Regions from separate parts of the Pseudomonas sp. ADAK13 genome, predicted to be linked through region 1. Evidence: predicted binding sites of a transcription regulator. Region 1 holds the regulator's gene; the other holds the start of a gene.

Evidence for each region. Region 1 encodes FliA, which starts transcription of late flagellar genes. Its sites were predicted from a motif close to CTAAAGTTTNNNNNNNNNNNGCCGNTAA; they were not measured.
Region 2: a site for FliA is predicted at 3,383-3,410, ahead of HKK54_RS25880 (methyl-accepting chemotaxis protein). Genes of this name have one in related genera too.

The regions. Positions count from the first base shown of each region.
Region 1 is NZ_CP052860.1:273,494-280,664, reverse strand. Features, by position in the region: gene flhA (flagellar biosynthesis protein FlhA) at 1-2,094, shown strand, start outside; gene flhF (flagellar biosynthesis protein FlhF) at 2,106-3,422, shown strand; gene fleN (flagellar synthesis regulator FleN) at 3,544-4,377, shown strand; gene fliA (RNA polymerase sigma factor FliA) at 4,374-5,114, shown strand; gene HKK54_RS01255 (chemotaxis response regulator CheY) at 5,285-5,659, shown strand; gene HKK54_RS01250 (protein phosphatase CheZ) at 5,678-6,466, shown strand; gene HKK54_RS01245 (chemotaxis protein CheA) at 6,478-7,171, shown strand, end outside.
Region 2 is NZ_CP052860.1:5,600,285-5,607,455, forward strand. Features, by position in the region: gene HKK54_RS25865 (MarR family winged helix-turn-helix transcriptional regulator) at 1-378, shown strand, start outside; gene HKK54_RS25870 (AAA family ATPase) at 346-891, opposite strand; gene pnuC (nicotinamide riboside transporter PnuC) at 888-1,451, opposite strand; gene HKK54_RS25880 (methyl-accepting chemotaxis protein) at 1,682-3,316, opposite strand; gene HKK54_RS25885 (undecaprenyl-diphosphate phosphatase) at 3,546-4,376, shown strand; gene HKK54_RS25890 (DUF1294 domain-containing protein) at 4,373-4,756, shown strand; gene HKK54_RS25895 (MmcQ/YjbR family DNA-binding protein) at 4,739-5,101, opposite strand; gene HKK54_RS25900 (LysR substrate-binding domain-containing protein) at 5,098-6,006, opposite strand; gene HKK54_RS25905 (AraC family transcriptional regulator) at 6,154-7,092, shown strand.

The DNA.
Region 1 (7,171 bases):
ACCCTGACTGACCTCTCGCGAGGCAATCTGGGTGTGCCGTTGTTGTTGCTGGTGATGCTGGCAATGATGATGTTGCCGATGCCGCCGTTCCTGCTGGACGTGTTCTTCACCTTCAACATCGCGCTGTCCGTGGTCGTGTTGCTGGTGTGCGTGTACGCCCTGCGGCCGCTGGATTTTGCGGTGTTCCCGACCATTCTGCTGATCGCCACCCTGCTGCGGCTGGCGCTTAACGTGGCTTCAACCCGGGTGGTGATGCTCCACGGCCAGGACGGCCACGCCGCCGCGGGCAAGGTGATCCAGGCCTTCGGTGAGGTGGTGATCGGCGGTAACTACGTGGTCGGTATCGTGGTGTTCGCGATCTTGATGATCATCAACTTCGTGGTGGTGACCAAGGGCGCCGGGCGGATTTCCGAGGTGAGCGCACGTTTCACCCTCGACGCGATGCCCGGCAAACAGATGGCCATCGACGCCGACCTCAACGCCGGCCTGATCGACCAGAACCAGGCCAAGTCCCGCCGTCTAGAAGTCGCTCAGGAAGCCGAGTTCTACGGTTCCATGGACGGTGCCAGTAAATTCGTGCGCGGTGACGCCATCGCCGGCCTGCTGATTCTGTTTATCAACCTGATCGGCGGCATGGCGGTCGGCATCTTCCAGCACGGCATGACCTTCGGCGACGCCGGCAAGGTTTACGCCTTGCTGACCATCGGTGACGGTTTAGTGGCGCAATTGCCATCACTGTTGTTATCTACAGCGGCAGCGATCATGGTGACCCGTGCTTCGGGCTCCGAAGACATGGGCAAGCAGATCAGCCGGCAGATGTTTGCCTCGCCCAAGGCGCTGGCGGTGGCGGCGGGCATCATGGCGATCATGGGGATCGTGCCCGGCATGCCCCATGTGTCGTTCCTGAGCATGGCGGCCATGGCTGCCGGCGGCGCCTACCTGTTCTGGAGAAAGCAAAACCAGATCAAAGTGATTGCCCAGCAGGAGGTGGCACGCCAACAGGAGCTGCTGCCATCGCCGGCCCGCGCCCAGGAAACCAAGGAGTTGGGCTGGGATGACGTCACCCCGATCGACATGATCGGCCTGGAAGTCGGCTACCGCCTGATTCCCCTGGTGGACCGTAACCAGGGCGGCCAATTGCTCGCGCGGATCAAGGGCGTGCGCAAGAAGCTGTCCCAGGACCTGGGCTTCCTGATGCCCACCGTGCACATCCGCGACAACCTCGACCTGGCCCCGAGCGCCTACCGCCTGACCCTGATGGGCGTGATCCTGGCCGAAGCCGAGATCTACCCGGACCGCGAACTGGCGATCAACCCGGGCCAGGTGTTCGGCAGCCTCAACGGGATTACCGCCAAAGATCCGGCTTTTGGCCTGGAAGCGGTATGGATCGAAATCAGCCAGCGCAGCCAGGCGCAGTCGCTGGGCTACACCGTGGTAGACGCCAGCACCGTGGTCGCCACTCACCTTAACCAGATTCTGTACAAGCACTCCCACGAGCTGATTGGCCACGAAGAAGTCCAGCAACTCTTGCAATTGCTGGCCAAGGCCTCGCCAAAACTCGCCGAGGAGCTGGTGCCGGGGGTACTGTCTACCTCGCAACTGCTCAAGGTATTGCAAGCGCTGTTGGCCGAGCAGGTACCGGTACGGGACATTCGCAGCATTGCCGAGGCCATCGCCAACAATGCCGCCAAGAGTCAAGATACTGCCGCCCTGGTGGCCGCAGTGCGCGTCGGATTGTCGCGTGCAATCGTCCAAAGCATTGTAGGGCTTGACTCCGAGCTGCCTGTTATCACCTTGGAACCAAGGTTGGAACAAATATTGCTCAATAGTATTCAGAAGGCTGGGCAGGGCGCTGACGAAGGCGTGTTGCTGGAGCCAAGCATGGCTGAGAAGCTGCAGCGTTCGTTGATCGAGGCCGCGCAGCGCCAGGAAATGGAAGGCCATCCGGTCATCCTGCTGGTGGCTGGCCCCGTCCGGGCGATGTTGTCGCGGTTTGGACGCCTGGCTATACCGAATTTGCACGTATTGGCTTACCAGGAAATTCCTGACAATAAGCAAGTGACTATCGTCGCGACAGTAGGGCCCAACGGCTGAGGTAGTGGGATATGCAAGTGAAGCGTTTTTTCGCCGCCGATATGCGTCAGGCCATGAAACTGGTGCGTGATGAGTTGGGCGCCGACGCTGCGATTATCGGTAACCGCCGTATTGCCGGCGGTGTCGAGCTGACGGCTGCCCTGGATTACAAGCCCTCGGCCCTGGCGCCGCGTGTGCCGAACATGGAGCTGGAAGACGAGCTGCGCAAGACCGCTTCGCGCATTGTCTCGGCCCAGGCCGAACTGAGCATGCGTGGCGACAGCGACACCACCACCAACCGCCAGCTGTTTGCCGGCCTGCCGCTGACGGCGTCCGAGCCGTTGGTAGAGCCGACCTTTGTCGAACCGCCACGTCCTGCTGCGCCCGCCCCGGCGGCAGCGGTAGACCAGCGGGTGTTCGACTCGATGCGTTTCGAGCTCAACGGCCTGCGTGAGCTGCTGGAAGTGCAGTTGGGCTCGCTGGCCTGGAACCAGTTGCAGGGCAGCCAGCCGCAGCAGGCCAACCTGTGGCGCCGTCTGCAACGCATTGGCCTGTCTGGCCCGTTGTCCCGTGACCTGCTGCAACTGACCACCCAAATTGAAGAACCCAAGCAGGCCTGGCGCATGCTCCTGGCCCACTTGGCGCGGATGATTGTTACCCCGGAAATCGAGCCCCTGGAAGAAGGCGGCGTGATTGCCATGGTCGGCCCTGCCGGCATGGGCAAGACCACTACCCTGGCCAAGCTGGCCGCCCGTTACGTGCTCAAGTACGGCGCGCAGAACATCGCCCTGGTGAGCATGGACAGCTACCGCATTGGCGCCCAGGAACAGCTCAAGACCCTGGGCCGCATCCTCAATGTGCCGGTGACCCACGTCGATCCGGGCCAGTCCCTGGCCAACGCCCTCGACCCGCTGCTGCGCAAGCGCGTGGTGTTGATCGATACCGCTGGCCTGCAAGCCAGCGACCCGGCCTTGCGCATGCAACTGGAAAGCCTGGCCGGGCGCGGGATCAAATCCAGAAACTATTTGGTACTTGCCACGACCAGCCAGAAGCAGGTACTGACAGCTGCCTACCACAGCTATAAACGCTGCGGGCTGGCGGGCTGCATCCTGACTAAACTGGATGAAACAGCGAGCCTGGGCGAAGTGTTGAGCCTGGCTATCAGCCATGAATTACCGGTCGCCTACCTGACCGACGGGCCGCGGATCCCGGATGATTTGCATCTGCCGCGCCGTCATCAGTTGGTCAGCCGGGCTGTCAGCGTGCAAATGCAGGAAGAACCGAGTGAGGAAGCGATGGCTGACATGTTCGCCGACCTCTACCACAGTCCGAACAAACGGGTCGGCTGAGGTCAACATGAACAGGCAACACAAAACGACAGTGCAATGTATCTACATCGATGGTCTGCCAGCAGTTCGCGCGGCCAAGTCATGTAGCCTGCGTCTAAGCAAGACAAGGTAAAGAAATAAAATGGGCAGCATGCATCCCGTACAGGTGATCGCGGTGACCGGCGGCAAAGGTGGCGTCGGGAAAACTAACGTGTCAGTGAATTTGTCCCTGGCCCTGGCAGAGCTTGGCCGTCGCGTCATGCTGCTGGATGCTGACCTGGGGCTGGCGAACGTCGACGTTCTGCTGGGGCTGACGCCCAAACATACTCTGGCCGACGTGATCGAAGGCCGCTGTGAGCTGCGCGACGTGCTGTTGCAGGGGCCCGGCGGGATTCGTATCGTGCCGGCCGCTTCCGGCACCCAGAGCATGGTGCACCTGAGCCCGGCGCAACATGCCGGCCTGATCCAGGCGTTCAGCGACATTGGCGACAACCTCGACGTGCTGGTGATCGACACCGCCGCCGGCATCGGCGAGTCCGTGGTCAGCTTCGTGCGCGCCGCCCAGGAAGTGTTGCTGGTGGTGTGCGACGAACCCACCTCGATCACCGACGCCTACGCCCTGATCAAACTGCTTAACCGTGACTACGGCATGAACCGCTTCCGTGTGCTGGCCAACATGGCCCAAAGCCCGCAAGAGGGGCGCAATCTGTTCGCCAAGTTGACCAAGGTCACAGATCGCTTCCTCGATGTCGCCTTACAATACGTTGGCGCAGTTCCTTACGACGAGTGCGTACGCAAGGCCGTGCAAAAGCAGCGTGCGGTCTATGAAGCGTTCCCTCGTTCGAAGTGCGCATTGGCGTTCAAGGCTATTGCCCAGAAGGTCGATACCTGGCCGTTGCCCGCCAACCCGCGTGGGCATCTGGAGTTTTTCGTCGAGCGATTGGTGCATCAGACGAGCGCAGGACCGGTGCTATGACAGCCAGCGGCTACAACCTTTACAAGAAGTCGGCACGTGACAGTCAGGTCGAATTGATCGAGCGCTATGCGCCGCTGGTCAAGCGCATTGCCTATCACTTGCTGGCGCGCCTGCCTGCCAGCGTCCAGGTCGAAGACTTGATCCAGGCCGGGATGATCGGCTTGCTCGAAGTGTCGACCAAGTACGACGCGAGCAAGGGCGCGAGTTTCGAGACCTACGCGGGTATCCGTATCCGTGGGGCCATGCTCGATGAAGTGCGTAAAGGTGATTGGGCGCCGCGTTCGGTGCACCGCAATACACGGATGGTGAGTGACGCAATTCGCTCAATTGAAGCAAAAACCGGTCGCGACGCTAAAGATCACGAAGTTGCGGCCGAACTCCAATTGAGTCTCGATGATTACTACGGGATTTTGAACGATACCTTGGGCAGCCGCCTGTTCAGTTTCGACGACCTTTTGCAGGACGGCGAACATGAAGGGCTGCACGAGGACGGCGCGAGTGCCCATCTCGAACCGTCACGCGATCTGGAAGATGAACGCTTCCAGACTGCGCTGGCGGACGCGATTGCCAATTTGCCGGAGCGTGAGCGACTGGTGTTGGCGCTGTACTACGACGAAGAGCTGAACCTCAAGGAAATCGGTGAGGTCCTGGGCGTCAGCGAATCGCGGGTCAGCCAGTTACACAGCCAGTGCGCAGCCCGCTTGCGGGGGCGTTTGGGAGAGTGGCGAGCGCGCTGACAGGCAGTGTGGGGACACTGCGAACGATACCGTCCAGGCCTTGCGTCCGGACGGGCTTGGCCCGTGGTGCGCCCCCGGTAGTCCTTTTTGTGTAACGCCTGTTGATTGATATGGCGCGCCCAGGTGCTGGGCGCGTTTAAGACTGCTTGGAGGTCGAATTGGACAAGAACATGAAAATCCTCATCGTTGATGACTTCTCAACGATGCGGCGGATCATAAAAAACCTGTTGCGTGACCTTGGGTTCACTAACACGGTCGAGGCGGATGACGGCATTACGGCGATTCCGATCCTCAACAGCGGGAGCATCGACTTTCTGGTAACGGACTGGAACATGCCGGGCATGACCGGTATCGATCTGCTGCGCCACGTGCGCGCTGATGAAAAACTGCGCAGCCTGCCTGTGCTGATGGTGACCGCTGAAGCCAAGCGTGAACAGATCATCGAAGCCGCCCAGGCCGGGGTTAACGGCTACGTGGTCAAGCCATTCACTGCACTGGCCTTGAAAGAGAAGATCGAAAAAATCTTCGAACGCATCGGTCATTGATGCTGCCACGGGGGAGCTATGGAGCATAAAGAATCATCGCAGGCCGACTTTGAGTCGACCCTGAAAAAACATGCTCATCAACTCGTCGAAAGCCTTGAAAAAGGCCAGTTCGGCGACGCGGTGCAGTTAATCCATGAGCTCAACCAGACCCGTGACCGCGGCCTGTACCAGGAAGTGGGCAAGCTCACCCGTGAGTTGCACAGTGCGATTGTCAATTTTCAGATTGACCCGCACATGCCCCAGGCCGAAGAAATCTCGCAGATCACGGATGCCACCGAACGCCTGTCGTATGTGGTCAGGCTGACTGAGGCGGCGGCCAACCGCACCATGGACCTGGTGGAAAACGCCACGCCTCTGGTCAACGGTATGGCCAGTGAAGCCAAGGCCCTGAGCAACGATTGGGGCCGGTTCATGCGGCGGGAAGTGGGCGCTGAAGAGTTTCGTGAACTGGCGCGTCGGGTCGACGGCTTTTTGTCCCGCAGCGAGCAGGAGAACCGCACGGTTTCCAGCAACCTCAATGACATTCTGCTGGCCCAGGACTACCAGGACCTGACCGGCCAGGTGATCAAGCGCGTGACCCAACTGGTCACCGAAGTGGAAAGCAACCTGCTCAAACTGGTGTTGATGGCGGGTCAGGTTGACCGGTTTGCAGGCATCGAACATGACCGCGAAGCGATCCTTTCTGAAAAAGATCCACAAAAACACCTCGCCAAGGGTGAAGGTCCGCAGATTCATGCCGATAAACGTGAAGACGTTGTATCCGGGCAAGACGACGTAGACGATTTGCTGTCCAGTTTAGGCTTCTAAGGAGCACACCCATGAGCTTCGGCGCCGATGAAGAAATCCTTCAGGATTTCCTTGTAGAGGCCGGCGAAATTTTAGAGCAACTGTCCGAACAACTGGTCGAGCTGGAAAGCCGACCGGATGATGCGAACCTGCTCAATGCAATTTTTCGCGGTTTTCACACTGTAAAAGGGGGCGCCGGCTTCCTCCAGCTCCACGAGCTGGTGGAGTGCTGTCACATCGCCGAGAACGTGTTCGACATCCTGCGCAAGGGTGAGCGGCACGTCGACTCGGAACTGATGGACGTGATTCTGGAAGCACTGGACGCGGTCAACGGCATGTTCAGTGAAGTGCGCGAACGTGCACCGATCACTGCAGCCACGCCGGAACTGCTGGCCGCCCTGGCGCGCCTGGCAGAACCTGCGGCCAATGCACCGGTGGTTGAAGCGGTGGCTGAGCCTGTCGCCGAGCCTGCGGGCGACATCACCGACAGCGAATTTGAACAACTGCTGGACTCGCTGAACGCCGTCAAGGCCGAAGCCGAGGCTCCAGCGGCCAGTGCGCCGGCCATGGTGCCGACCACTGAAGACATTACCGACGCCGAGTTCGAGTCGTTGCTCGACCAGTTGCACGGCAAGGGCCAGTTTGCCCCGGACGCGGTGGCCGCAGCGCCAGCGCCAACGGAAGCCGCGGCGCCTGCCAGCAATGAAATCACCGACGACGAATTTG
Region 2 (7,171 bases), 2.0 Mb from region 1:
AGTTTCACGCGGATTTACGAAGGCCGCCTGCGTGAGCTGGGCTTCGCCGTGGCGCAGATTCCGGTGCTGGTGGCACTCAAACACAGCGAGGGCCTGCCCCAGGCCGAACTGGTGCGCATCGTTGGGGTCGAGCAGTCGAGCATGGCGCAATTGCTCGCCCGCATGGAGCGCGACGGGATGATTCAACGGGTGCCGGACCCTGCGGATAAACGCAGCCGGTTGATTACCCTGACAGACGCTGCCCGAGCCAACTTTCCGATGGCCAGGGAAGTCCTGCTACAGGGCACCGCGCAGGCGCTGGAAGGGTTTACCGAGGAGGAGGAGCAGACGTTGCTGGCGTTGCTACTAAAGCTGAATGCCAACCTGGAGCGGCTGTAGCAGCTGCTCCACGGCGGCAAACGCCTGGGCCTGGCGTGCTTGCCAGTCACCGCGGATCACCTGCAGCGGCAGGTGCTGCTGCTCCAGCCACTCAAGGCTGGCCTGGAAAAACGCCAGGCGATCGGCAAACGCCGGTTGGCAGCGTTGCCCGTCGGCGGTCCACTCCACGTCTTCAGGCGACAGCAGCAGGTGCAGGTCGTAGTGGCGGGCCAGCAGTTCGCTGTCGAGCCATGCCGGGCAGTCGCCGAACAGGGTCTGGCTCCACAGCTTGTTGGTCAGCAGGTTGGTGTCCAGGATGAGCAACGCCGGCTGTGCGGCACGGGCGGCATCTTCCCAGGCCAGTTGGCCACGGGCGATGTCCGGAATATCGGCCAGGGTGGTATCGCGCTGGTGCTGGTCGATGAAATGGCGCACGTATTCGCCCACCATCAGCCCGCCAAAGTGCGCCTGCAACTGCGCGGCCAGCCAGCTTTTGCCACTGGATTCCGGGCCGGCCAGTACCACGACTTTCATGCGTGCAACGCCGGGTCGGCGCGCCATTCGCGCCAGCCCTGCACCGCGATCACGGTGAACAAGGCGTAGAGCGCGGCGGTCAGGTACAGGCCTTTGTAGAGGAACAGCCCGACAAAGATCACGTCCACGGTGATCCACAGCGGCCAGCACTGCACGCGTTTTTGTGCCATCCACATTTGCGCCACCAGGCTGAAGCCGGTCAGGGCCGCGTCCAGCCAGGGTTGGGCGGCGTCGGTCCAGTGGGCCATGGCCGCACCCAGCAACAGGCTGCCGAGGGCACCCACGGCCAGGCCTTGCAGGATCGGTTGCAGCCCCAGGCTGGTGACCTGCCGGCCTTGCCTGACCTCGCCGGCGCGGGTCCACTGCCACCAGCCGTAGAGTTGCAGGGCGGCGTAGATCACTTGCAGCAGCATGTCGGAGTAGAGCTTCACATCGAAAAAAATCCAGGTGTACAGCAGCACCATCACCAGGCCGATGGGCCAGCACCACGGGTTCTGTTTAACCGTCAACCAGACAGCGATCACCCCCAGGGCGGCGGCAAACAGTTCAAGCCCGGACATGGCGGTTCCTTGGGGGAGTCGAAGAGGGCGGTGATTGTAACCAGAGTGGTGGGCGCGGGGTAGAGCTCCTCTGTGGTGAGGGGGCTTGTCCCCCGTTGGGCTGCGCAGCGGCCCTGATAAGGTAAACGCGTTCTTTCAGACAAACCGAGTGCCAGGGTTTTGGGGCCGCTTCGCAGCCCAGCGGGGGACAAGCCCCCTCACCACAGAAAGCCCTTTTGGCAGAGATCGAGTCAGACCTTGAACTGGCGCAGAAGCCCGTCGAGTTGTTCGCTCAAGCCTTTCAAGTGTGCACTCGCCACGCTGGACTGCTCTGCCGCCAACGCCGTGCTGTGGGACAACCCGGCCGCCTGGGTGACGTTCTGGTTGATGTCCTCCACCACATGCGCCTGCTGCAACGTAGCGCTGGCAATCGACGCATTCAGCCCATTGAGATTGCGCAGCGCCTGGCCGATGGCGGTCAGGCTCGCGCCGGCCTGGCCCGCTTGTTCGATGGTCAGTTGCGACGCCTGGTGGCTGTCGCTGATCACCTTGACCGCCGCTTCCGAGTGGCCTTGCAGGCGCTCGATCATGCTCTGGATTTCAGCCGTGGATTTTTGCGTGCGCTGGGCCAGCAGCCTTACTTCATCGGCCACCACCGCAAAGCCCCGCCCTTGCTCCCCGGCGCGCGCGGCCTCGATCGCAGCATTCAGGGCCAGCAGGTTGGTCTGGTCGGCGATGGAGCGGATCACTTCCAGCACGCCGCCAATCTGCGTGCTTTCCGTCGACAGGGTGCGGATCACTTCCACGGCCTGGCTGATGGTGGTGGAGAGCTGGTCGATTCGTTGCAGGCTGCCGTCGATATTGAGCTGGCCTTGTTCGGCCTGTACCTGGGCGTCACGCATTTCGCTGGCGGCGTGCTCGGCATTCCTGGCCACGTCCTGCACGCCGTAGGTGACTTCGTTGATCGCCGTTGCCACCAGCTCCATCTGCTGGGATTGCTGCTGGCTGCGGTCATGGGCGTCGCTGGCATTGCTGCCCAACTCGGTGGACGACTGGCCCAGTGCATTGGCACAGGTCTGCAACTGGCCGACCACCTGCCGCAGCTTGGCGGTAAAACTGTTGAAGTGCCGGGACAGTTGGGTGACTTCGTCCTGGCCGTGGGTGTCGAGGGTGCGGGTCAGGTCGCTTTCGCCGCTGGCGATATTGGCCATGGCGTTCACCGCTTGTTGCAACGGGCGCACTATGCTGCGGGCAATCAACACCACCAGCAGCGCCATGATCACGGCAATCACCAGGCCCACCATCGAGGCCTTCCACACCTGGCCCCGGAACTCGCCCTGCACGTCATCGACATACACGCCGGAACCAATGATCCAGCCCCAGGGTTCAAACAGCTGGATATACGAGGTCTTGGCCACCGGCGCATCGGCCCCGGGTTTGGGCCAGCGGTAGTTCACCATCCCGGCGCCCTTGGCCTTGGCCAGGATCACGAACTCGTTGAACACCGCAAAACCGTCCGGGTCGCGAATCGCCGACAGGTTCTGCCCATCCAGTTTGGGGTTGGCCGCGTGCATGATCATCACGGGCGTGAGGTCGTTGATCCAGAAGTAATCATCCTTGCCGTAGCGCAGGCCGCGGACCACGCTCAAGGCTTGCTTCTGGGCCGCTTCGCGGGTCAGGACGCCGCTGGTTTCGAGGCTGTGATAATACGTCAGGATCCCGTTGGCGGTCTGAACCACGCGCTGGGTCTGCTCACTCTTGGCCTGGTAAAGGTCGTCATGAATCTGCTTGAGCATAAGCAGGCCGAGGGTTAGCAGCATCAACACGGCGACGATCAGGATCAGCCAGAGGCGCCGGCTGATCGACATACTGCGCAAACTGTTCATGGTCCTGTCACTCCGTGTTCTTATAATTTTGGGTGCTGCATCGACATTTCCGGCTTGTCTGATAGGCTTTCGGCCCAGAATCAAGAAACCTGAGTCCTGCCTGATTTTTCACGGAATTTTCGCAGCTGGGCCTTGATTGTTTGCACAGCTTTCGCCGCGTACTCATCGTTAGTGAACGTCTAAAAAATATGAACGAGGCATGCCGCGAGCATGACCTTTGGGGGAATTGATGGATCTTTGGACCGCCGCTCAGGCGCTGATACTCGGGGTTGTAGAAGGGCTGACGGAGTTTTTGCCGATCTCCAGTACCGGGCACCAGATCATCGTCGCCGACTTGATCAACTTCGGTGGCGAGCGCTTTGAAGCGTTCAACATCATCATCCAGCTGGGCGCGATCCTGGCGGTGGTGTGGGAGTTTCGACGCAAGATCCTCGACGTGGTGATCGGCTTGCCGACCCAGCGCAACGCCCAGCGCTTCACGATCAACCTGATCATCGCGGTATTGCCCGCCGTCGTGCTGGGGGTAATTTTTGCCGACCTGATCAAACACTACCTGTTTAACCCGATCACCGTGGCCACGGCGCTGGTGATCGGCGGCATCATCATGTTGTGGGCCGAGCGTCGCCAACATGAAGTGCACGCCGAAACCGTCGATCAGATTACCTGGAAGGACGCCGTCAAAGTCGGTTTCGCCCAGTGCCTGGCGATGATCCCGGGCACCTCGCGTTCCGGCGCCACCATCATTGGCGGCCTGCTGTTCGGCCTTTCACGCAAGACCGCCACCGAGTTCTCGTTCTTCCTGGCGATGCCGACCATGGTCGGTGCGGCGGTGTATTCGGGCTACAAGTACCGTCACCTGTTTCAGCCGGATGACTTGCCGGTGTTTGCCATCGGGTTTGTCACCTCGTTCATCTTCGCGATGATCGCGGTCAAGGCGCTGCTCAAGTTCATCGCCAGCCACAGCTACGCGGCGTTTGCCTGGTACCGGATCGCCTTCGGCCTGGTGATCCTGGCGACCTGGCAGTTCGGCTGGATCGACTGGTCGGCCGTCAAGCCATGAGCATCCAGCATCCGCGCCTCAAGGCGTTGGTGTTTGCACTGGTGTGCGCCGCGCCGCTGTTGGGCTCGGCGCTGCTGTGGTATCGCGGGGTTTCGATGGTCCCGCTGGTGGCGTATGGCGTGGTCAGCGTGGTGGCGTTCTTGCTGTACTGGCGCGACAAGCGCAAGGCCCGCGAAGACAGCTGGCGCACCCCGGAAAACATCCTGCACGCCGTTGAGCTGGCAGGCGGTTGGCCGGGCGCGCTGATCGCCCAACAGGTGTTCCGCCACAAGACGCGCAAGGTGTCTTATCAGGTGGCGTTCTGGCTGATTGTATTGCTGCACGAGGTGTTCTGGATTGACCAGTTGTTCCTCGGCGGCACGCTACTCTCGATCTTCTAGCAGCAAACCAATCTGCGTGCGCTTGGGCAGCTTGCTCACCACCAACTGGTGGGAACGCTGCAACAAGCCACGCAGTTCTTCAGCGCCCAGCGGGTAGGGCGTTTCCATGATGATCCATTGGGCCCGCGCCAGGTACGGCGCCGGATGGATGCCCGGGCGGTCTACATGGCCCAGGAACAGCTCCTTGTCGACCTTGAAGGCCAGCGAATCACCCCGCAGGTTCTGCAAGGCGAACATCTTGTTGCCGGCAATCGAGAACACCCGCACGCCGCCCCATTTGTAATCCTCCCGCGCACCGGGCAACCCCAGGCAAAACTCGGCGACTTGGTCTTCGGTCATTCTCATAGCAAACGGTCTCCGCAGCCTTTGAAGGCGTTATCCAGGTGGTCGATCCAGGCCCGCACGGCGGGCAGCACGCCACGCCGGTGCGGGTAAACCGCCTGCAACCAGCCGCCCGGCAAGGACCATTCCGGCAAGAGCTGCACCAACTGGCCGTTGGCCAACTCCTCCTCGCAATACATCATCGGCAACACCGTAAACCCCAGGCTGGCGAGGGCGCAGGCCTTGCGTACCAGGAAGTCGTCGATGCCCAGCCGTGCTTCCATGACCAGGTCGTGGCTAATGCCTTCCGGGCTCAGCATGCGGAAGTGCACCATGCGGTCTGCCTCCAGGGCACCCAGCACCGGCAGTTGCTTGAGGTCTTCCAGGGTGGTGATCTGCCGGTCACGCACAAAGGCGGGGCTGGCGACAATGGCGGTCTGTGCCTGGCGCAGGCGCTTGGTCACCAGCAACGGGTCTTCGTCCCCGAGCTCGCGCACGCGCAGGGCCACATCGATGCCTTCGGCTACCAGGTCAACGCGACGGTTGACCAGGTTCATCTCCAACTGCACCAGCGGGTTGGCGCTGAGAAACTCTGCCACCACGGTTTGCAGGAACTGGTGAGCCAGGCCCACCGGGCTGCTGACCCGCAACCGGCCACGGGGCTCGCTGGACATGCTGGCCACGGCCTCATCGGCCATTTCCGCTTCCAGCAGCATTGCCTGGCAGTGGCGCAGGTAACGTTCGCCTACGGCGGTCAGGGTCAACTGGCGGGTGGTGCGTTGCAGCAAACGTGCGCCGAGGCGCTCTTCCAGCTCGGCGATGCGCCGCGACAGCCGTGACTTGGGAATCCCTAGCAGCCGCCCGGCGGCGGCGAAACCGCCGGCTTCCACTACTTTGGCGAAATAGTAGAGGTCATTCAGATCTTGCATGGTCGGCCTATTGTCCTGTCAATGGGACGAACTATCCGCGTCTGACGTCGGCAAATCCACCCCCCAACTGCAGGCGCGAGCAAGAGTTGGCTGGCCAGTGACGCATCGGCGGGTTACCTTCTGGTTTTCCCCGGCACGTACCTTCCAATGAGTCTTGAGCACCCGCGCACCCGCAGAATCATCGAGTTGATGGGGCGGTTGGCGCCCGTTGAGGGCTACAACCTGACGCCGCTGGATGACGTGCGCTTCCTGCGCTCCAACCGGCCGTTGACGCGGATTCCGGTGCTTTACGACCCGGGTATCGTGATCGTGTGCCAGGGCCGCAAGCGCGGTTACCTGGGAGAAGACATCTATGTCTACGACGCCCAGCACTACCTGGTGGTGTCGGTGCCGGTGCCGTTCACCATGGAAACCGAGGCCAGCGAAGCAGAGCCGATGCTGGCGGTTTACCTGCGCCTGGATTTCAACCTGGCTGCCGAGCTGATGCTGGAACTGGATGAGTTGGCCCCGTCGCCCGAAGCCAGGCCCAAGGGCATGTACTCCTCGCCGATGGATGACAAGCTCAGTGAGTCATTGTTGCGCTTTCTGGAAGTGATGAGTGTGCCGGTGGAAGCGCGCGTGCTGGGGCCGACCCTGATGCGGGAAATCTACTACCGCATCATCACGGGCGAGCAGGGCGGTTCGATGCGTGCAGCGCTGAATCGCCAGGGCCAGTTTGGCAAGGTGGCCCGGGCGATTCGCAAGATTCATGCGTGTTACGAACAACGCCTGGACGTGGAAGAGCTGGCGAAAGAAGCCATGATGAGCGTGCCGAGTTTTCATGCGCACTTTCGTACGGTGACCGACACCTCGCCCATGCAGTACTTGAAGTCGACACGCTTGCATCAGGCGCGACTGCTGATGCTGAGGAGTGATATCACCGCCGCCACGGCCTGCATCAAGGTCGGTTACGAGAGCGCCTCGCAGTTCAGCCGTGAGTTCAAGCGGTTTTTTGGTCGCACCCCCCTTGAAGAGATTGACTGGATGAAGCGTACCTACGCGTTGCCGGCGCCCACGAGCGCGTCCATCTACGTCTCTTCACATTAAAAAACACTGTCCTGCCAGTGGGACGAACAATCGCATTTTGCCCGACTAATACATGATTGGTTTCATCTGTAGGCTTATT